3 regions of the Roseibium sp. JB4-4 genome follow, and region 1 is predicted to be linked to each of the others. Evidence: riboswitches for the same ligand, from Rfam matches in the RefSeq annotation. Region 1 holds a riboswitch; each other region holds the start of a gene.
What was found. Region 1 has a riboswitch for cobalamin ahead of cobU (bifunctional adenosylcobinamide kinase/adenosylcobinamide-phosphate guanylyltransferase). Riboswitches for the same ligand answer to the same signal wherever they lie in the genome.

Region 1 (7,544 bases):
GATTGGATTTCATGTCGCTCAAGGCAGAATGGGTCGAATTGCGCCGCGGCGTCCAGAGGCCGCGCTCAATTGCATCCTGAAAACGGTCGAGCATTTCATTGAAACCTGCAGGATTGGCGTCTTTAAGGAAATCTCGAACGGTTTCGTCGTCTAGGTATGCGTCGTAAAGCTGATCAAAATGATGATCCCCAACAGCATGTGTTGTGGCTGCGAACGCGAAGAGATAGTCGAGCGTGGCAACCATCTCAAATGCCCCTTTGTAGCCATGGCGCATGACACCGCGGATCCATTTCGGGTTTGCGGCACGGGCCCGCACGACACGGCCCAATTCTTCCGTCAATGAACGAACCACCGGACGTTCGGGCCGCGAATGATCGTTGTGATAGATCTTGGGGTCTTTTTCAGAAAGCGTTTCAACCGTCGCTGCCAGGCCACCTTCGAACTGATAGTAATCATCGCTGTCGAGCAGATCGTGTTCCCGGTTGTCTTGATTGTGAAGAACGGCATCAACGGATCGCAGGCGCTTTTCCAAATCTTTGCGTGCGCCTGTTCCTTCCGCCCCGCCGCCATAAGCATAGCCACCCCAGCTCAGAAACACGTCTGCGAAATCTGCGCGTTCCTGCCAGATGCCTTCATCAATCAGTGCCTGAAGGCCAGCACCATAGGCCCCTGGTTTGGACCCGAACACTCTGAAGCCCGCTCTTTGAGCCGCCGCTCCTTCGTCGAGGCCTTCTTCAAGGAGGCGTCTGGTCTCATCCTTCATGCGCAAAGCGATTGGGTTCGCGGTCTCTGGTTCATTGAGCGCACCAACAGCACGAACCGCACTGTCAAACAGATCCATCTGGTGCGGAAACGCGTCTCGAAAGAAGCCCGAAACTCTTAACGTCACATCGATACGCGGACGCCCGAGCTCTGACAGTTTCAAAATTTCAAATCCAGTTACGCGACCCGACCCAGTTTCCCACACAGGTCTTGCACCAATCAATGCCAGTGCCTGTGCGATGTCGTCTCCACCGGTGCGCATGTTCGCGGTGCCCCAACAGGTCAGCACCATGGATGTGGGCCAATCGCCTTCTTCCTGAAAATACCGTTCCGCAATCAGATGAGCGGACTTCTGACCAAGACGCCAAGCCGTTTCGGTCGGCACGGCGCGGACATCAACAGAATAAAAGTTTCTGCCTGTCGGCAAAACGTCCGGCCGACCTCTTGAAGGAGCACCAGACGGCCCAGGCTCCACGAAACCTCCAGAGAGCGACGTTAACACAGCGGCAATTTCGGCTTTGCCAGACCCGCAAACAGAAGGTCGAAGGGTTTCGTTGACCTCAAGAAGAGCTGCGCGCGTAGATGTCCAGTCTTCCGGCACATCCGAACCGCCGGAAATCAAGCGTTGGGCAAGCAGCTCAATCCGTTCGACAGTATCGCCGTTGGAACGCCAGGCAGATGCTTGCAATTCTTGCAGGAGATTGGGCTTTTTGTCGTTCCAGGTTTCTGAAAAATCGCAATCAAGCGGATCGAAGTTACCAAACCCGAGGTCTTTGGCGATGGCACGCTGAAGGCTCTCATCGGCAGGGCTGGTGCCGCGGGGAACCCTGGCGAGAGCTGCCAGGAGATCCGTTAACTGTTCTCCATCTGGGCTCACCCCGAGAATGTGAAGCCCGTCACGGATTTGCAGCTCTTTCATGTCGCACAAATGCGCGTCTAAACGCGCCAAACGAGTTTCTTCGTCCATTTCGTCGGTAAGGCCGATGTCCTTGTCCAGACCGTGGCGCGCAGCGGCATCCAGAATGTCTCCAGTCAGCGCTTTCAAGCGACGCGGATCCACACCACTGGCGAGATAGTACTCATCAAGAAGTGTCTCCATCTCTTCCGCGGCGCCATGGCTTTCAGCCCGGGTCAGAGGTGGTGTCAAATGATCGACAATGACCGCAGATGTCCGCCTCTTTGCTTGCGCGCCCTCACCCGGATCGTTGACAATGAAAGGATAGATGTTTGGAACCGGCCCAAGCACAGCCTCAGGAAAGCAATTTTCCGAGAGGGCAAGCGCCTTTCCAGGCAGCCATTCCAGGTTTCCGTGTTTGCCCAGATGAATAACGGCATCAGCTCCAAAAGAGCAACGCAGCCAGAAGTAAAAAGCGAAATAGTGATGCGGTGGAACAAGATCCGGATCGTGATAGGTTTCCTTTGGGTCAATGTTGTAACCGCGCGCCGGTTGAATGCCGACAACCTGGTTGCCGAACCTGTGCAAGCCCAAACGAAACTTGCCGTCAATTACATGCGGGTCGTCTTCAGGCTGCCCCCAACGGTCCAGAACTGAACGCCTCACGTCATCAGGCAGCCCCGCGAAGGCCGATTGGTAGTTGCTCAGGTCGAATTCCTGAAATCCTGCCTTTTCAGAACGTTTATCAAGCGAATTCGTGACCCCGCTCGTCAGCGTCTCCATAAGGGCAGCAGAGCTTTTTGGGGCTTTGCCTGTATCAAACCCAGCGATGTTCAGTGCTTCCAAAACCGTGACGCAAGACGCAGGTGTGTCGAGGCCAACGCCATTAGCAAGCCGTCCGTCCTTGTTGGGATAGTTTGCCAGGATCAGCGCGGTCTTTTTCGCCGCTTCAGGTATTTTGCCAAGCTTCGCCCAATTTGCTGCCAGGTTTGCAACAAAGGTCATGCGATCGGACACAGGTGTGAACTTGACAGGTGTGGATTGCGTCGCCTCGTCGAAAATGCCTTCTTCCTTGAAAGACACAGCGCGGCTCAGGATGCGTCCATCTATTTCCGGCAAAACCACATGCATGGCGAGATCACGTATTGAAAGACCCTGATCGCTTTCATCCCATCCCTCCTTTGAAGAAGACGAGAAAACAACCTGCAAGACAGGCTTGCCAGGTTGATCCAATGGCGTGGACTGATGTGCAGCACCAGCCTTCGAAACTGCGAAAGCAGTTCCATTTAGAACAACGTCCGGTCGCCCTTCACTGAACAGGCTGCCCAGTACAGCAACGGACTCCGCTTCCTTGAGGCTCGAAACGAAAACCGGCATCGCGTTGAGGCCCGCTTTGTCCAGAGCATCAACCAAGGCATCAACCGGAGCGGTCTGAGCGCCCTGAACAAGGGCGCGATAGAAAGTAATGGCTGCCAACGGTCTGGCCTGATCATGCCAGGTTGACTTCAAGGTGCCTAAGTCCGGGGTTGCGTGTCCTGGAAGATAGAGACCGGCACGCGGAAGAGGAACCGGCTGCGCAGGTTCCTCAGCCCTTCCAATGAGAAACGCACAATAGCGGAGGGCATTGGCATAGTTCTCAGAACCACCCTCAACGCAGTAGCGCCAAAACCGATAAACGTCCTCGACAGGTCTTGTTGACCGCCCGCTGAGATCGGCATCCCACTTGTCATCACCGGGAACGACAATCAATTCTATGCCGCTCGAGCGTGTTTCTTCCTCAAATCTTTCAAGGCCGTAGCGCCAGTATTCGACACCGCCTAAAACCCGCAAGACGACCAGGCGCGCCCCGCGCACTGTTTGTTCCGCATATAGGTCAACCGAATACGGATGCGACAGCGCCATCAGGTTCGCCAGCCTCAGTGTCGCCCTGTCGGCACTTAGCTGCGCATGAGCGGCAGCAAAACTGCCCAATTCCGTGTCCGCCGCGGAAAGAAAAAGAATATCGGCTGGAGACTGACCAAGGTCGACCGCGTCTCCACCGTCGTCAATCCGGCGCGTCTGGCTGGCTAGGATATGCATTTCTTTTGGCTGGCCCGTACTTTCTTGGCTCTTAAGCGGCGGCCTTCAAACCGCCGAGAACAGATCTAACAGCATCAAAGTCCAACCCCTTCAGGCCGATCACGACAAGGCGCCCGGAACTCTCGGCTCCAGCAGCGAACCAGGTTTCAACCCTCGGTCCCACGGCTTGAACCATGGCAGGTGCTGCTTTGCCCTCAATTGCGACGGCACCTTTGATCCTGAGAACCCCCTTCAGCGACATTGCTTCCAAAACTCGGTCTTCAGCTTGCTTCAAACTGCCGAACGTGGATACCGACAGGACATGACTTTCGAAATCATCATGGTGGTGATGATCGTGATGATGGTGATCCTCATCTTCATGGTCATGGTCATGGTCGTCGTGGTCGTGGTGGTGGTGATGCTCATGCCTGTCTGACATGTCATCTTCGGCAGCAGATCCACGTCCAAGAAGAACTTCAATCGGAAGAGTTCCTTTCTCAGACGATACGATGTGAACCGCCGGGCGCACGTCTTCCGAAATTCGATCAAGCACGTCGTTCAGTGCAGTTTCAGAAACAAGGTCGGCCTTGTTGAGCACAACCAGATCTGCGCAACGCAACTGATCATGAAAGAGTTCTTCAACCGGGCTCTCGTGATCCAGGGCCTCGTCAGCCGCGCGCTGCGCCTCCAGAGCTTCTTCGTCAAGCGAGATTCGTCCTTCTGCCAGGGCCGCAGCATCAAGCACTGTGACAACACCGTCGACGGTCACCTTTGGTTTGACGCTTGGCCAGGAAAACGCCCGCACCAGCGGTTGAGGCAACGCCAGGCCGGAAGTTTCAATGACGATGTGCTCGGGCGGCGTTTCCCGCGCAAGCAACATTTCCATTGTGGGCAGGAAGTCGTCTGCAACTGTGCAGCAAATACATCCATTGGTCAGTTCAACCACTTCATCAGCCGCGCATTCAGGATCCGCACAGCCATTCACCAGCGAACCGTCAAAACCCATGTCGCCAAACTCATTGACGATCAGTGCAATTCGCTTGCCTCCGGCGTTCTGCAACAGATTTCGAATAAGCGTGGTTTTCCCGGCCCCCAGAAACCCGGTGACGATTGTGGCCGGGATTTTTGCGCCCGGAGTTCCAAAGGAAGTGGTCATAGTTTGATGTCCGGTTGAGAGTTGGGTTTCAATACCATTGGCAGGCCGGCCGCTACGAAAACGACCTTTTCACAGACTTTCGCAATATCCTGATTAAGACGTCCCTGTGCATCGCGAAACGACCTGGAAAGTCGGTTCTCCGGCACAATTCCCATGCCAACTTCGTTTGACACAAAAACGCACGGTCCCTGCAGCGACGCGACGGCTTCGCACAAACATGCTGTTTCGGCGACAATGTCTTTTTCAGCGAAATAGAGGTTGGAAAGCCAAAGCGTCAGACAATCCACGAGGACAACCGTGTTCGCCAGGCTTTCGCGTTGAAGCACGGACGTCAGATCCGTTTGTTCTTCTATCGTCCTCCACAATGGTCCGCGCTGATCACGATGGGCAGCGATCCGGTTTTCCATTTCAGCATCGAACGCTGCCCCGGTTGCGATGTAAACCTTATCCATGCCGGTTCCGGCAACCAGTTGCTCGGCAAACCGGCTTTTTCCGGAGCGTGCTCCGCCAAGGACAAGGGTGGCCCGGGAAATACTTTTGTTCGTCAATCCAGTCTCCCAGCCGTCCGCCCGACAGCGCCAAAGGGTTGCAGCATTGACGGCCGGTCTCCTGGCTCGCGGTTAAACGCGTTTGCGCCCCTTCCCGGTCTCTTCACCAGTGGATCTTCGCGCTAACGCTCACCGCTTACAGTTGCGGGGGCAGCTCCGGTTTAAGGCAGATAGCCGGCACCGGATTCCCGTTTCATCCGGATCAGGCCTGACCTTCTCCGGAACCGTCAGATCCTTCCTAGCCTTATCCTGTTCAAGGCACAAGCACTGGTGTTGGCGCTTCCGCAAAATGAGCAAATCCAGCCGGCGTGACATCATATATCTCAGCCTTCGTGAAAATCGTTGGCCTTGCAGAACCAATATGACGATGCCAGGCAGTCAATGGCTGGAATGTCAAAAGTGGCTATTGCGACTACTCATCTGATAAATATGAAGTTTTCCACACCAGAAACAAAAAACTGACGGCTCGATGAAAAAATAGGCCTTTTGGGCTTGGCAAACGGAGCAAGCCTTTGATATACGCTTCTCCATCGACGGGGCAGCACTGCTGGCCCCGAGCGTGGTGATCCCCAGTAGCTCAGTTGGTAGAGCAAGCGACTGTTAATCGCTGGGTCGCTGGTTCGAGTCCGGCCTGGGGAGCCATCCACCTTCTTCCTGAAAATATTTGATTTTGCCTCGCAGCATGCGACGGGGACGGATGGCATTAAAGTTGTGCCACCTCGCGCAAAGGCAGATTTGCGATCATTCACTCAGCAGTTGTTTCCGACTTATTTGGATGCAGACATGCCTGCCGATGGGTACATCTTGCCGCTCGGAAAAAAATTTCGTTGCTTAGATGCCGTTCTATTCAAACATGACAGGAAAACCGGAAAACAGGACCTGTGCCATTAGATGCGTTTAAGTTGCGAAAACGCTGTGTTTGTGTTCTTCAGAGACAGTTCTCAGAATATATTTATTGGTTAGTTCAAAGTAATAATTCCCATCTGTCGAAATCTTACTGATCTTTTTTTGTTTTCTGTTTTGACGAGTTCTTAATTAACGAAATTTAATACATATATCACGTAGACTTTTTATCGAATAAATTGGTATGTGAAGCACTTGGCAGGCGATTAAGCCGAGGTGCTGCGGTTAACCTTAAGGAAACATTGAGCCGACGCAGGCATTGAAAAACCAACCAATCAAGATAAGTCAAGGCTTGCGATTAGCAGGCTAACAAAACAACGAAAAACACCTGCAGAGGATGAGATGCGGCGGCTGGTAGATTTCTTTTTTGACCGAAGAGTTATTGGTCTTACGTTGCTCCTCGGGATCGCAGGCGTTGCGTTGGCGGAACGCATGGTCGTAACCCTGCCGATGGCGTATTTCATCACATTTGCCGTAATCGCCTTTTCGGTGGTACTGACTGGGCGGATCAAGACTTCAATCTATTTCGGCCTGGCCGTCGTAGCGCTGATCGCGTTTGTCTCTTATGCAAAAGTCAAGTGGATGTCGGTCGCTCCGAACATCGTGGACATCTATTATTTTGCATTTAATCCCGGGACATTGGCGTTCCTACTCGATGGTTTCCTGCCTCTTGTAGTCGGCGTGATCGCGTTGTTTCTGGGGGCGTTGGCAGCGCTTTTCGTTTTTGGCTGGTACGAAACACCGTCTTCGAAAAGCAGACGGAAAGCACTCATTGCATTCCCCTTGTGCGTCGCGCTTGCAATTGCATTTCAACCGCGCACGTTCAGCGGTGTCGAAGACCTGATGCGCTTCCGCTACATCACCTCCGTGTTCACATCGATGAAGCACCTGGCAAATCTGAGAGACCCTATTCCGCTTCTGGAACTTCTAGACCGGGAAGTTGCCTCCTTGGATGGCGAAGTGGAAACGCACGGAGTTTGCAAACAACTCGTGTCGAAGCCCGATATTCTCGTTGTTCAGGCAGAATCGATTGTTCCGCCTGAAATTTTCTACGATGGAGAAATTCCCAAAGAATTAGAGGGAGCGTTCAATGGTCCAGACGAGACGCTTAGGCCCCTTAAAGTCGAGACGTTTTCAGGTGGAACCTGGATTACGACAGCTGGTTTCGTTTCCGGCTTGCCGATAGCGGATCTTGGCTGGTTGACCAGCTACTCAAACTTCA
Region 2 (7,544 bases), 780 kb from region 1:
TAGCCCTGCGAAAGGGAAGCGGACAGGGAGCCCAAGAAGAAGGCGAGGTTCCAGCGAGCTTTTTGTGAGCCGGTGGTCTTGGCTCGAAACTCAAACGCAACGCCCCTCAGAATTAAGCCAATCAGCATGATTGCAACTGGCAGATAGAGCGCGGTCAATATGGTTCCGTGTGCGGCGGGAAAGGCAACAAGCAGCAATCCTACCGCCAGAACCAGCCAAGTTTCATTGGCATCCCAGAATGGTCCGATAGCGGCGACCATTCTGTCCTTTTCTGCGTCAGTCGCCAAGGGGAACAAGATACCGACTCCAAGGTCAAAGCCGTCAAGAATGACATAGACCAGGATCGATAGGCCCATCAGCGCGGCAAATGCCAGCGGGAGCCAGATTGCAGGATCTCCGAATAGGGTCATCTTGATTACTCCGCCGGCACAAGCGAGACCTGCGCCGCTCCAGAATGGGGGCGGGCGTCGGTGTTCGTGGTTTTTCGGGCGAGCCGGAAAATCACCGTCATATAGGCGGCGAGCAAAACAGCGTAGACAACGAGATAGGCAGCAAGGGTCGAAGCGACCATGCCTGCGGGCACATCGGCAACCGCCGCTTTTGTTGTCAGAACCCCCTGAACCAACCAGGGTTGCCGCCCGATCTCCGTCGTGTACCAACCGGCCAGTGTGGCAATCCAGCCCGAGAAGGTCATGGCCACGAGACCGCGCAGTATCCAGGGATTGAGTTTATCGATGCCGCCGCTGCGGCGCAGCGCAATCAGCGTTCCCCAGCTTGCCAACAGCATCAACATGCCGGTTCCGACCATAACGCGGAAGGACCAAAAGACCGGCGCAACCGGCGGGTGCAACGGCGTGCCATCTTCGGCATAAAAATCGTTCAGTCCTGGAACAACACCTTGCGGGTCGTGTTTCAGGATCAAAGACGCGCCGTTCGGGATGGCGAGTTCGAACCGGTTTTCCCGCGCCTCTTCATCAGGAAGGGCGAACAGCAGCAACGGGACATTTGGTCCTGTGGTCCAGTTGCCTTCCATCGCCGCAACCTTTTGTGGCTGATGCTCAAGCGTATTCAGGCCATGGAGGTCTCCTGCATAGATCTGAACCGGGATAAGAATGGCCGCCATCCAAATACCGGTTTGGAAAGCGAGCCGCACTCCCTTCGACGTGTCCCCGATCAGACGTCGATAGGCGGATACCCCCGTGATCAGGAATGCCACGGTCAGGCCACTCGCCAACAGCATATGCGTCAGACGGTATGGCATCGATGGATTGAAGACGATCGCGATCCAGTCAGTTGCGTGAACCACACCGTCTCTCATCTCAAATCCGGTCGGGGTGTGCATCCAGGAATTCAGCACCAGGATCCAGAACGCACTGACTGTGGTGCCGAATGCGACGAGGAAGGTCGCCAGCGTATGAAGCCAGTTTGGAACTCGGCGCGACCCAAACAACATGATGCCGAGAAATGCCGCTTCCAGAAAAAAAGCAGTCAAGACTTCATAGGCCAGAAGAGGTCCGGCAACATTGCCGACGGTTTCCATGAAACCGGGCCAGTTGGTACCGAACTGAAAACTCATCGTGATGCCACTGACGACGCCGAGGCCGAAGGACAACGCGAATACTTTCACCCAGAACCGGTAGGCCGCCATCCAGCGATCGTCACCGGTTGCATTGAAACGAAGTTTGAAAAACAGCAATACCCAACCAAGGGCGATGGTGATCGTCGGAAACAGGATGTGAAACGAGATATTCGCGGCAAACTGGATCCGGCTCAATAGCAGCTCTTCCATGTGACACCTTTCAAGCTGTCAGCTCTTGCTGCTGAATATGGAATTTTACTTATCGGCTACAATTGAAAATGGCCTGCCTGCGGCGCCATGCCCTGCGGCAACCCGTCACTCGGTCACGTTGCCCCAGCGCGAGGGCTTCAACGCGGCGCACTGGTCTCAAGGCGCAGATATTAAGGGGTGCAACACGTGTGGCTTTGATCATGGACCAGTTGATAATTTTCAGGTAGAGGCACGGCGCTCACCGGGTTCCAATGGAATATTCTTATCAAGCTTCAATTCTTCATGCTGCATCCGCTGCAACAAAAGAGGGACAATTTCATGCCGAAAAACATCAACATGTCGCGCGGATCGTTTTGCGAGAAAAGAACGGGATAATCTGCAGGCTCAAGGGTCGCCGATCTGGAACTATCGCCTCATTTGACCTTTGCAATTTTAATTGGGCAGTTTCGGTGTCCTGATCGATTGTTCTGCCGGCAAGAGCTCGGAACTAGGGTGTCCAAGTATTTCCCCCAAAGGTGAAAGGCCTGATTGACTCAACCAGCGATTTGCGGCACTCAGTTTTTTTGATGGTTTCCGAATCCGAGGCCGGATCGGGATTAAAAGGGAACACGGTGAGGCGTAGCCAGAAGGCACCAAATCCGTGACTGCCCCCGCAACTGTGAACGGCGAGCAAACCTGAAAGCGCCACTGGGTTTCCCGGGAAGGATCAGGCAAGCGATGACCCGTAAGTCAGGAGACCTGCCATTGCAATTTCAACTTCAACCCGGGCGGGGTGTCCCGGAGGAGCGAGTGGCATGGCATATCGGCTATCTTTGCTGACACAAATTGACATTCGGTTCTTGAACGCCCCGCGCCATCGCGGAGGGCGATATGAACCGGAGCAACACGACTGCCAATTCCTTTGATCCTGCCTTCTTGAAGGCTGCCGACCCCTTAAGTGAACGCGCCGCGCGAGCCATGCGGCCGAACGATCGTCCCGCAGGGCTTGCCAGAAAACTGAATCGTAATGTAATAACATTACAAATGATTTTACCTGAGTGTGCTTCGCAAGTGCGTTTGCAAACCCGGGATCGGGACGAATTAGACAGTTTCGGGGAAGGTCTGGCGGAGAACGATGATGCAAGATGACAAACACAAGATCTTTGTCTGCACTTCCTGCCGCTACAAGGGCACCAACTGCCGGCCGGGTCTTGAGCTGATCAAGAAACTTCAGGACGCAATGCGTCTTGCGACACCGATAGTAGGTGACGACTTTGAAGTGTCGGGCATTGCATGCATGGCCGGGTGCGACAGGCCCTGTACGGTCGCTTATCGGGCCAATGGCAAGGCAACCTATTTGTTTGGCGACATAGACCCAGAGACCGATATTGAGGACCTTATTGCCTTCGCGCGGCAGTATCAGGACCTCACAGATGGTTGGTGCTCTTCCACAGTACGGCCGGGCAAACTTCGCAAAACCACGCTTGCGCGCATTCCATCTGCGATGATCGTGACCCGGGCTGAGGAGACTGCAGTCTCATGAGTGGCACAGTTCTCAGTGTTCAGAATGTTGGATGGTCACCGGGCAGGGGGCATACACTTTTGAACGGCGTCAGTTTTGACGTTCCCGCCGGCAAGGTGTTGGGAGTTGCCGGTGCCAACGGTGCTGGAAAATCCACTCTACTTCGGTTGCTCTATCGGTTCCATAGGCCGGTTACCGGGACCGTTCGTCTCGACGGTGAGGACATCTGGTCCATGTCGGCAAGGGAAACGGCACAAAAAGTTGCCGCGGTCCTGCAAGAGCAACCCGGAGATTTCGCACTTTCCGTTCGTGAGATTGTTGAACTCGGTCGCCGCCCACACGGCTCAGGGTTTGCCAGAGGCGGTAGGCGGGATACCGAAATTGTCGATGAGGCCCTGGAGCGTATGGGCCTCAACGACTTGTCTGCACGTTCTCTGGGGACCCTTTCGGGCGGTGAACGTCAGCGTGTCATGGTGGCCCGCGCCCTGGCTCAAAAACCACGGCTGCTCATTCTCGATGAGCCAACCAATCACCTTGATATTCGACATCAACTGGAAATCGTGACGCTGATCAGCAGCCTCAACATCACGATCGTCACCAGTCTGCACGATCTCAACCTGGCAGGTCGCGTGTGCGATCAGGTGCTGCTTTTGCACAAAGGTAGATCACTTGGTTTTGGAACTCCGGAAGAGGTTCTGACGCCAACGCATATCGAACAAGCATACTCTGTCTTTGTCCGACAGGAGCGGCTTAGTCAAAGCCACGAGCAACACCTCACTTTTCACCTTTGAAAATGGAATTCGTAACATGAAACGTATTGCACTTAGTCTCGTCCTGACTGTCTTGGCAGGGTCTGCATTTGCTGAAACCTCAGTGCGCAGCTGTGACCGGGAGGTTGTGTTCTCCGAGCCGCCGAAAGCGGCGGTTTCCAACGACGTGAACCTGACGGAAATGATGCTGGCTCTTGGTCTTCGTGATCGGATGGTCGGTTACACCGGTATCTCGGGCTGGAAAACGCTGGATGAGGAAATGCGCGAAGGCGTTGCCGAACTGCCCGAGCTTTCCGCCAAGTATCCGACCAAAGAAGTGTTGATTGGAGCAGATGCAGATTTTTATTTCGCAGGCTGGAACTACGGCATGAGGGTTGGTGGCGAGGTCACGCCCGAGACGCTGGAGCCCTTCGGCATCAAAGTCTACGAACTGACGGAATCTTGTATCCACATTGGCGAAAAACCAAAGGTCTCCATGGGAGACATGTACAACGACCTTATCAATCTCGGAAAAATTTTCGGAGTGGAAGATGCAGCCTATGATCTGGTGGCCGGCTACAAGGCCGAACTGGACGCATTTACATCCAATTTGAATGCCGGCGAAAAGCCGCTTCGCGTTTTCGTTTATGACAGTGGGGAGGACAAACCCTTTACGGCTGGGCGATATGCCATGCCGACTGCACTGATTGAAGCTGCTGGGGGCATCAATGTTCTGGACAGCTTCGAGAAAAGCTGGGCAACGGTCGACTGGGAGGCAGTCGTGGAGGCCGACCCTGAAATGGTTGTCATCGTCAACTACGGTAAAGTCACGGCTGAAGAGAAGCGCGATTTCATGAAAAACAATCCCGCGCTGGCCGGAATTGAAGCGGTCAAGAATGACCGGTTCGTGACCTTGGAATATGTTGAGGCGACACCGGGTCCGCGCAACATCAGGGCCGTGAAGAAGCTCGCCAACGCATTTTGGGGCGAGTGATCCTTGCTACAGCGACCGCACCATAGCCACTCCTTGAATGAGGCGACAAAGGAACCGGACCGCAGAAAAAGCTGGCGTTTTCTCGGTCTGGTTCTGGTTGGCGTTGCGGCCCTTTGCCTCTCGATGATTGTCGCGGTTTCAGTTGGAGCCGTTCCGGTTCCGGCCGGAACAGTGCTTGGTGTTATTGCGAACAAGTTGGTTCCAGGTCTGTTTGACGTGACATGGTCGAGCGGCCGGGAAGCAATTGTCTGGGAAATCCGGTTTCCAAGGGTTCTGCTTGCGGGTTTTGTCGGCGCTGGGCTGGCCGTGGTCGGTGCTGCGCTGCAGTCCGTGACACGCAATCCGCTCGCTGACCCGCATCTTCTCGGGATATCATCGGGCGGTGCCGCTGGCGCGATCCTGGCCTTGCTTCACACTGGCCTTTTCCTTGGATTGCTAACCGTTCCGCTGATGGCGTTTGCCGGTGCACTTGTTGCAACGCTCGTGGTGCTCGGCGTCACGCGTTTTGCGGTTGCTACTAGCGCCGACAAGCTTGTGCTTGCCGGAGTGGCCGTCTCCTTCATCATCATGTCGCTTGCCAATGTGCTGATTTTTCTCGGAGACCCGAAAGCGACGCATACAGTTGTTTTCTGGATGCTGGGAGGTCTTGGGCTGGCCCAATGGCTCCATCTCCTGTTTCCGCTTGGCATTCTGCTCGTGACGGTTCCGTATCTCATGCTCAGGGCTGCGGATCTCAACGCCATGACCATCGGTGATGAGACTGCGGCAACGCTCGGTATCCCGGTGACACGTTTCCGTTTCACCGTGTTTGTCGTCGGCGCACTAATCACGGGTGTCATGGTTGCATTTTCCGGGATCATCGGATTTGTCGGTCTGATGATCCCGCATATTGCGCGGTTCCTGGTTGGGGGCAGTTATACGCGTGTCCTGCCTGCGTCATTGCTTCTTGGAGCGATTTTCCTGATCTGGGCAGATGTTGCGGCACGCACCTTGATGGCCCCGGAGGATATGCCCATCGGGATTGTGACCGGTCTGATCGGCGGCGTGTTCTTTATTGTCCTGCTGCGAGCGAAGACCGGCGGCGACCGCTGAACAGGATGAAAATGGCGATGGCCATGTTCAAGAGGTTCCAGGCAATACCGTTCAGGAATGCGGCTTCATAAGATCCGGTCAAATCGTAGATCAGGCCCGAGAGCCAGCCGCCAAGGGCCATACCCAGGATGGTCGACATGACCACGAGGCCGACACGTTGGCCCGCTTCTCTTGCCGGCAGGTATTCGCGCACGATGACGGCATAGCTCGGTACGATGCCTCCTTGTGAAAGTCCGAAGATCAGAGATACGAGATAGAGCGAGGCAAGACCGTCAAAAGGTATGAACAAAAACAGTGAGAGACACTGTCCGACAGAACCGAGCAAAAGTGTTTTGATGCCACCTATTTTGTCGGCGATGAGGCCTGAAGCCAATCGGCTGAGCACACCTGCGCCTGTCATCAACGCGATCATGTCTGCGCCGGGTGCAACGCCATAACCCAGATCCACGCAATAAGCCACGATGTGAACCTGCGGCATCGACATGGCGACACAGCAAGCTATTCCGGCAATCACCAACAGCGTCTGGAGAGCTGCTGGCGACAAGCCTGTCGTCTTCCCGCCGAAGCGGGCATGTACAGGTGCTGCCGACAATGCATTTTCAGGCGGGGGACGCCGCAGGATGAATGCCAAGGGCACCATGGTCGAAATGCAGATTGCGGCGATGAGCAGGTAGGTGTCCCGCCAGTCAGTAAATCCAAGGCTCCATTGAATGATCGAGGGCCAAAGAACGCCAGCCAGGTAATTGCCGCAGGCAGCGCACCCGACAGCAAAACCGCGCCGCTTTAAGAACCAGTGCGAGATATCCGCGATCAAAGGACCAAAGGTTGCCGAGGTTCCAAGGCCGATCAAGAGGCCTTGGGCGACTGTAAAAAGCCACACATTCGGCGCGAGCGCGGCCAGTGCAAATCCGGAACTTAGGAAAACAGCCGATACGATAACCGGGAGCACGATCCCGTAACGGTCAACAAATCTGCCGAGAATGTAGTTGCCGGCAGCAAATCCAAGCATGGTTGCGGTGTAGGGCAGGGCCGCATCGGCCCTGTCGATGCCGAAATCGTTCTGAACGGCGGGCAGCACGATAACGACAGCCCACATTCCGGCTCCGCCAAGAGTTCCAAGCAGAATACAGATCGCCAGCCGGAACCAGGCGTATGGCCCGTCCGGAGAATAGGTATCAGGGGTCGCTGAGCTGGTCACTGTAACAAGGGCTCCGGTGATGAAGTTCCGGGCTACCAGCTTTGCACAGCACAATCCAATTCAATTTGCTCATGAAATCGGTCAGAAATTTGAATGAATGGCTTGGGAGAGCTAGTCGTTGAGGCCGGTAAAGCGCTGCCAGAAAGACTGGCAGCGGCCTCGTTGCCAACGTATTGCGGAATGTCTTTCAAATTGCCAACAAGGGGCCTCCCGATCGGAAA
Region 3 (7,544 bases), 2.8 Mb from region 1:
GCGCAATGATTGTCCTGGCCAGCATTTTCCTGCTGATTCCGGGTTTTGTCACGGATGCCATCGGTTTGTTGCTGTTCGTTCCGCCGGTGCGTGAGGCTCTTGCAAGGTTCATCATCTCGCGATCGAACGTTGTAATTGTCCAAAACGGCCAGACAGGCAGGACGTCCGGTGAAGGGGTTGTCGATCTGGACGCCGGCGACTGGTCAGAAAAAGGCGACGGAACTGAAGGTGGGCCAACCGGCACCGGCCAACCCCGGATCAGTCCGTGGAAGGACGACCCGGACGACACAAAGCCCTGATAAACCTTAATCCGGTCACCAAATCGTGAGACCGGGTGTATGCTGAATTTTTACCAGTTTCAGTTAGGAGTCCTCTGAAATCTGCGGGAAATAGCCCGTGGAGGCGGAGGAAACGGACTATGAGCGCGGCACGCATCGACTGGGTGGATACGGCGAAAGGCATCTGCATCATCTTTGTTGTGATGATGCACTCGGTGTTGGGCGTTGAGGCTGCAGCCGGCGACACCGGCTGGATGCATGCCGTAGTTGCCTTTGCGGCACCGTTCCGCATGCCGGACTTCTTTCTGATCTCCGGTCTGTTCCTCTCCAATGTGATCACCCGTGACTGGAAGCTCTATCTGGACCGCAAAGTCGTCCATTTCGCCTATTTCTATATCCTCTGGATGACCATTCAGTTCGCCGTCAAAGCTCCGGTATTTGTCGGAGAAATGGGCACAGCAGGCACTCTGGAATTCTATTTCCTCAGCTTTGTGCAGCCCTTCGGCACCTTGTGGTTCATCTACATGCTGCCGGTGTTCTTCCTTGTCTGTAAGCTGGCCCACGACAAGGGAATTCCCTGGCAGGTCATGTTGGCAGTAGGCGCTCTTTTGCAAATTGCACCGATCCATACCGGTTGGCTGTTGGTGGACGAGTTCGCTTCAAGGTTCGTCTATTTCTACGCTGGTTACATCTTTGCGCCGCAGATATTCCACCTTGCTGCCTGGGCGCGGGAACGGATCGGCATCAGCCTTGCCTATCTGGTAGGTTGGGGCGTCATAAATGGCAGCTTGGTTTATCTCGGCTGGGCGGCGCTTCCTGTGGTGGCCCTTGCACTTGGTGCTGCCGGTGCCGGTGCAATCATCCTGACAAGCGCGTTGATCGTTAAGTTGGGCCGGTTGGATTTTCTCCGCCACTTTGGCGAAAACTCGATCGTCATCTACCTGGCGTTCTTCTTTCCAATGGGTGTCAGTCGTGTGATCCTGCTCAAACTGGGTATCCTGGATATCGGAACAGTTTCACTCATCGTAACCATTGTCGCTTCCGTCAGCCCTATGATCCTTTTCTGGCTGATCCGGAAAACCGGCTTTGGCTGGTTCCTGTTCCGCCGTCCCGAATGGGCTTATCTGACCGGAACTTTCGGTAAGAAACGGCAGCCGCAGGCGGCTGAATGAACCGCATTCTTATCTGCCGGACGTGCAAGCAACAGGACGGCAGACCGGTAGAAGCTGCGCTTATCTCACTCACAAAAGCCATGCAGAACGCTGCGCTTGACGAAGTGTTCAAGATCGAAACCGTCGATTGTATGGGAGCTTGTGAACAGCCTGTGTCCCTGGCCTTTCAGGGCAAGGCACGCGCAGCCTATCTCTTTGCAGGCCTGACTATCCCGGATGATCTCGATGACATTGTCGCAACTGCCCGTGCCTACCTGGACGCCAAGGACGGGTGGATCGAAGACGCCCGGCCCTGTGGACGGCTTCGATTTTGTTTGCGGGCGCGTATACCGGCGCTTTAATTGCCTGGCACAATCGCTGTAGCCTTGAGCGGTTTGTTGTCGACGCCAAGCATGCGGTGATCATTGGTGTTCAACGTCACTTCAATTGTGGTGTCTCCCTCCGGCAGGGTCGGCAAATGGAGCCAGGAACTATAGTGCCGGGTGACTTTCGCACCGTTGACATAAACATGCGCATGGCCTTCGCCCGGCACGTGATCAAGACTTGCCCGCTCGGGGGCGAAGGTAAAATTCTCGGTCTTGATGTGAAGATTGAAGCCGCTCGCCGGATCAGGTGAGACGCTGATCTCGAGTGTCGGTGCCTCCGGACCAGAAGGCACGGAAACTATTTCGTCGTGGTTGTGCCCGGCGTGGTGACCGGAGTGATCGGAATCGCGCTGATTTGACGCTGCGTGCAGCTGGTGAGCATTCGGATCGGAATGGTCGTGCCCGTCCAGCGTGATGCCGTTGCTGGCTGCTGCAACGAAGCCGATGCCGCCACCAAAGATCAGGCCGATGACGAAAAGTGCGAGTGAACGTTCCATTCGTGTCCCTTGTTTCTGCAAAAAGAAGCCGGGCGAAACACCTGGTTCCGCCCGGTCGTTTCTTGTCTGAGATCGGGTTCAGGCAGTCTGGATTGAACTGATCCTGGCACCTTCGCGCTGCCAGAAGAATCCCGCAAAGCAACCAAGCAGCAGCCAGGCGGCCATTCCGACGCCAAAGGCGCGGCTGGCAAAGAGCGCACCAATTTCTGTTGGAACCGGCCCTGTAAAAGAATCCGGCTCAGGAGCACCGATCACATGCGGAGCCAACAAAAGAACCGCAGCTGAACCCCAAGCCAGCCAATTGCCGCCAAATGCAATCAGCCAAAGGCCGGCACTCGCCGAAAGGACTGTTGCCCACCACCAGATCTGTCTTGCATAGACATCGGCTGCCGCAACACCCGGCACTTCCGGCGCCAGCGTAAAGCCTGGTGCAAAATGAAATGCCACGAAGCCTGCAAGACCCCAGATCAGTCCGGTACGCCCGTTCACTGTCGCACCGCGCATTTCAGCAATGGCCATCAGAACCAGCAGAATGAAGGCGTATCCTGTATAAGTGAGCATCGTGAACACCACGCTCAGCCCGTCACGCACGAGATCAATGCCCCCAATGTCCTGATGCGCACTGACGGCCTGGGCACCGAAATGCACCAGCTCGCCGGACTCATAAAGTTCAGCATGCAGAAGGACGGGTTGCACGAAATAAAGCTGCAGCAGGGCCGCAATAAGCCCGGCAGCAGCGCCAGCGAACAAGCCGCTGATCAACAATCGCGATAGCATTTTAGTGGCACGGGAATCCGGTCGCGTGGCGCACGTCGTGTGCCGCGTCATGCAAGGCGCTCGCCTGCACGTGACCGGTAATCGAAATGATTGCAATTCCCAGAACCGCTGCGAAAGCGAGCGGTACGATCTTTGTCAGGGAAAGCGTGGCTTTTGAAGTTTGTGTCGTCATGATGTCCTCGTCGCCGTCACACCCGACGGCCCGGTTTGCAAGATATGCCTGGCAGGTCTCCTGGCTTGCGGGTCAAGGCACTTGGCCGGGCCTTCCCTGCAGTTTTTGCTGCAAGTGGCATATCCGGTCAGCGCTCTCCGCACACAGTCGCGGGGGCGGCTTCGGCATTCAGCGCCCGATATGGGTCCGCCGCGTCCGAATTCCCTGTTCGTTTCCCGGCACTTTGTGCCGAATGGAAAACCAAGCAATGACTATAATGACCCATTTATTTTCAACGTGAAAGCAAAAATCCGACATTTATGCGCGCTTGAACGAGAAGCTGGTGCGGTTCACTTGTGCGAAAGCGTTGGATTGCCAGCGCGTGTCGGGACGCCCTTTGAATTTTTGACATTAGGACTTTTCTCTCGCGCACGCTCCGGGCATGATCCGCGCCATGTCGACGCAAAGCTCTTCCCCCGCCCTCACCGCTGACGACCACCTGATTCTGGTCGATGGTTCCACATTCATTTTCCGTGCGTACCACGCGTTGCCACCGCTGACGCGTAAGCCGGACGGACTGCCGGTTGGGGCGGTCTCGGGTTTCTGCAACATGCTCTGGAAGCTGTTGCAGGAGGGCCTGACCCCGGAAGAAGGCGATGAACCGACTCATTTTGCTGTCATCTTCGACCATTCCGCACAAACGTTCCGAAACGAGATCTATCCCGAATACAAGGCCCACAGGCCCGAGCCACCGGAAGACCTGGTGCCGCAATTCGGGCTGATCCGCGAGGCAACGCGCGCATTTTCGGTGCATTGCGTAGAGCAGGCAGGGTTCGAGGCAGATGATTTGATCGCGACCTACGCCCGTCAGGCGGCTGAACAGGGTGCACAGGTCACGATTGTGTCGGGCGACAAGGACCTGATGCAATTGATCGGTCCCAAAGTCGGCATGATCGACACAATGAAAAACAAGGTCTTCGGCGAGACCGAAGTCTTCGAAAAATTTGGCGTTGGTCCGGACAAGGTCATCGAGGTTCAATCGCTGGCCGGAGACAGTGTCGACAACGTTCCGGGCGTCCCGGGTATTGGCCTTAAGACCGCCGCTCTTTTGATCAACGAATTCGGCGATCTGGAAACACTCCTTGCCCAGGCCGATACGATCAAGCAGAAGAAGCGCCGTGAAAACCTGATTGAGTTTGCGGATCAGGCCCGTGTCTCGAAGGAACTCGTGACGCTCAAACAGGATGTTCCGGTGGAAACACCTGTCGGTGATCTCTCTGTCATCGAAATGGATGGCCCCAAAGCGGTTGGTTTTCTCAAGGCCATGGGCTTCAACACGCTCACAAAACGGGTTGCTGAAACAACCGGGGCCGACGTTACCAATGTCGAGGCGAGTGAGTTCCAGGTTCCGGGATGGGATGTTCCTGATCACAAGGGCCGGATGGCTGAACGCGTCGACACAAGCTCTGGTGCGATTCCGAGTGACGGTGCAGCTGGCGTTGAAGGCATGATGGTGCCGCAGGCGGTTGCTGATGCGCGTGCCGAAAGCGTCAAGGCAATCGCGATTGATTCCAGTGCCTATGAAACCGTCACATCGATCGACCGCCTGAAAGAATGGTGTGAAGCTGCCTTTGAAAAAGGCTATGTCGCCTTCGACACCGAAACCACGTCTTTGAACGCCATGCAGGCGGATCTTGTCGGCCTGTCACTGTCCACCGAACCCGGGAAAGCCTGCTACGTGCCGCTTGCCCATGTTGACGGCGAAGGCGACCTGTTAGGTGGCGGAGGTCTTTTGCCGGACCAGATACCCATTCAGGACGCACTGGACGTTCTGAAGCCGATGCTCGAAGACCCGTCGGTGCTGAAAATCGCTCAGAACCTCAAATACGACTGGCTGGTCATGACCCGCTACGGTGTCGACATCGGTCCGTTCGACGACACGATGCTGCTCTCCTATACGGTTGACGCCGGTAAGGGCGGCAATGGCATGGATGAGCTTTCGGAGCGATGGCTCGACCACAAGCCGATCCCGTTCAAGGAAGTCTGCGGCTCCGGCAAGTCGATGATCACCTTTGACAAGGTAGCTATCGACAAGGCGACAGCTTATGCAGCGGAAGACGCCGACGTGACCTTACGGCTCTGGATGATCCTCAAGCCGCGCCTAGCGTCTGATCGCATGGCGACAGTCTATGAAACACTGGAACGACCAATGGTTCCGGTGCTGGCGCGCATGGAAAAACGCGGCATTTCCGTCGACAGGCAAATGCTGTCCAGGCTTTCCGGCGATTTTGCGCAGGGCATGGCCGCGCAGGAATCTGAGATTTACGAATTGGCGGGTGAGACTTTCAATATTGGCTCACCCAAGCAGCTGGGCGACATTCTGTTCGGCAAGATGGGATTGCCCGGTGGCAAGAAAACTAAAACGGGTGCCTGGTCAACCTCGGCTCAGGTCCTTGAGGACCTGGCTACCGAAGGGCACGAACTGCCGTCGAAAATTGTCGCATGGCGCCAGCTGTCAAAGCTGAAGTCGACCTATTCCGATGCATTGCCGGGTTACATCAATCCCGAGACCAAACGGGTGCATACGTCTTACGCGCTCGCGTCGACCACAACGGGCCGGCTGTCCTCCTCTGAACCGAACCTTCAGAATATTCCGGTGCGGACCGAGGCGGGGCGAAAGATCCGCCAGGCGTTTGTCTCTGAAGCAGGACATAAATTGGTTTCGGCCGATTACAGCCAGATCGAACTGCGGGTTCTCGCCCATATTGCAGATATCCCTCAGCTCAAGAAGGCTTTTGAAGACGGGCTCGATATTCACGCCATGACGGCCAGCGAGATGTTCGGCACGCCGATTGAGGGCATGGACCCGATGGTTCGCCGTCAGGCAAAGGCCATCAATTTCGGCATTATTTACGGTATCTCTGCCTTTGGTCTTGCCAATCAGCTGGGCATATCGCGTGGCGAAGCCGGTGACTACATCAAAACCTATTTTGAGCGGTTCCCGGGCATCCGGGACTATATGGAAGCGACCAAAAAGAAGGTTCATGCAGATGGTTATGTGGCGACGATATTCGGCCGCAAGGCGCATTATCCTGAAGTGAACACCAAGAACCCCAACATGCGAGCCTTCTATGAACGCGCGGCCATCAATGCTCCGATCCAGGGTTCAGCCGCCGACATTCTGCGCCGCGCGATGGTGCGCATGGAAGACACACTGAATGGCGCCAAGCTGGATGCTCAAATGCTGCTGCAAGTGCATGATGAACTGATTTTTGAGGTCCCGGATGCGCAGGTTGACGAGACGATCCCGGTGATCAGGGACGTCATGGAAAATGCCTGCGATCCAGCGCTCACTCTCTCCATACCGCTGCAGGTCGACGCCCGCGCGGCCGACAACTGGGACGATGCGCACTAAACGCTGTCATTGTAACTCGGAGCTTAGGAGCCGTTACACCATCGCCATAACGCGCGAGGGTCCACCGGTCCCTCCCCGATTTTTGGGCGCACCAACGATCAGTGTCGCTCCCGTGGCGGGAAGCGCATCGAGGTTGGCGATGCATTCCAGGCCCCAGCGATTGCTCGGCAGCCAATCGTAGTGGACGGCGAAATCTTTTGAGATGCCGTGGTCAAGCGACAGACTGTCAACCGCGATGCCGACCACATCGGCTTCTTCCATCAGCATTTTGGTGGCTTCAACATGAAAGCCGGGAAAATGCATGACCCCATCGGCATCGGCATTGCGAAACCTGTCACTATCGACATGGGCGGCCCAGCCGGAATTCATTGCGACGCAAGCCCCTTGCGGAATATCGCCATTCGAGGACATCCAGGCCTTGAGATCGTCCGGCGTCACTTGCGCGTCGGGATTTTCTGCCGCTTTGGCTCGAATATCGACGATGCAAAGTGGTGCGACCAGGTTTTCGACAGGGATTTCGGCAACCGACTGTCCGTCCGCGGAAAAATGCAGCGGTGCATCCAGATGGGTACCGGTATGCTCGTTGACGCGCATCTCGAACAAATTGTAGCCGTCCTTTGCAAAGTCGAAGATCCGGTTCAGTTCGAATTGCGGCTCGCCGCCGAAAGTCGGAAAGGCTGGGTGCAGCTCGTGGGTCATGTCTGAAATGGTTGTCGGCGTTTGCGCCATGGCCGGCATAGCGCCGGAAAGGGCCGTCGCGGCTGCAACACCGGCGCCGGCGGCAGTCGTCTTGAAGAAGTCGCGTCGGGACAGCATGCGCTGTTTGACGGAATTGATAACGCAGAAATCGCACATGGCTAGTCCCCTCCGGTTGACGCAGCGCTGGGCA

Region 2: linked by a shared signal. The riboswitch ahead of ACZ1HV_RS27015 (hypothetical protein) and the one ahead of cobU (bifunctional adenosylcobinamide kinase/adenosylcobinamide-phosphate guanylyltransferase) in region 1 are both predicted to bind cobalamin.
Region 3: linked by a shared signal. The riboswitch ahead of ACZ1HV_RS15655 (CbtB domain-containing protein) and the one ahead of cobU (bifunctional adenosylcobinamide kinase/adenosylcobinamide-phosphate guanylyltransferase) in region 1 are both predicted to bind cobalamin.

What each region holds. Positions count from the first base shown of each region.
Region 1 covers NZ_CM146333.1:575,188-582,731, forward strand. Annotated here, with positions in the region: gene cobN (cobaltochelatase subunit CobN) at 1-3,736, opposite strand, end outside; gene cobW (cobalamin biosynthesis protein CobW) at 3,768-4,871, opposite strand; gene cobU (bifunctional adenosylcobinamide kinase/adenosylcobinamide-phosphate guanylyltransferase) at 4,868-5,419, opposite strand; cobalamin riboswitch at 5,454-5,663, opposite strand; tRNA gene ACZ1HV_RS02670 (tRNA-Asn) at 5,986-6,061, shown strand; gene ACZ1HV_RS02675 (sulfatase-like hydrolase/transferase) at 6,665-7,544, shown strand, end outside.
Region 2 covers NZ_CM146333.1:5,724,907-5,732,450, forward strand. Annotated here, with positions in the region: gene ACZ1HV_RS27005 (cytochrome d ubiquinol oxidase subunit II) at 1-410, opposite strand, end outside; gene ACZ1HV_RS27010 (cytochrome ubiquinol oxidase subunit I) at 416-1,789, opposite strand; cobalamin riboswitch at 2,340-2,549, shown strand; gene ACZ1HV_RS27015 (hypothetical protein) at 2,660-2,917, shown strand; gene ACZ1HV_RS27020 (DUF1636 family protein) at 2,907-3,311, shown strand; gene ACZ1HV_RS27025 (ABC transporter ATP-binding protein) at 3,308-4,081, shown strand; gene ACZ1HV_RS27030 (ABC transporter substrate-binding protein) at 4,098-5,033, shown strand; gene ACZ1HV_RS27035 (FecCD family ABC transporter permease) at 5,157-6,125, shown strand; gene ACZ1HV_RS27040 (MFS transporter) at 6,085-7,323, opposite strand.
Region 3 covers NZ_CM146333.1:3,340,563-3,348,106, reverse strand. Annotated here, with positions in the region: gene ACZ1HV_RS15680 (FxsA family protein) at 1-299, shown strand, start outside; gene ACZ1HV_RS15675 (acyltransferase family protein) at 419-1,450, shown strand; gene ACZ1HV_RS15670 (DUF1636 family protein) at 1,447-1,791, shown strand; gene ACZ1HV_RS15665 (hypothetical protein) at 1,788-2,312, opposite strand; gene ACZ1HV_RS15660 (CbtA family protein) at 2,391-3,089, opposite strand; gene ACZ1HV_RS15655 (CbtB domain-containing protein) at 3,091-3,261, opposite strand; cobalamin riboswitch at 3,295-3,521, opposite strand; gene polA (DNA polymerase I) at 3,683-6,655, shown strand; gene ACZ1HV_RS15645 (cyclase family protein) at 6,689-7,510, opposite strand.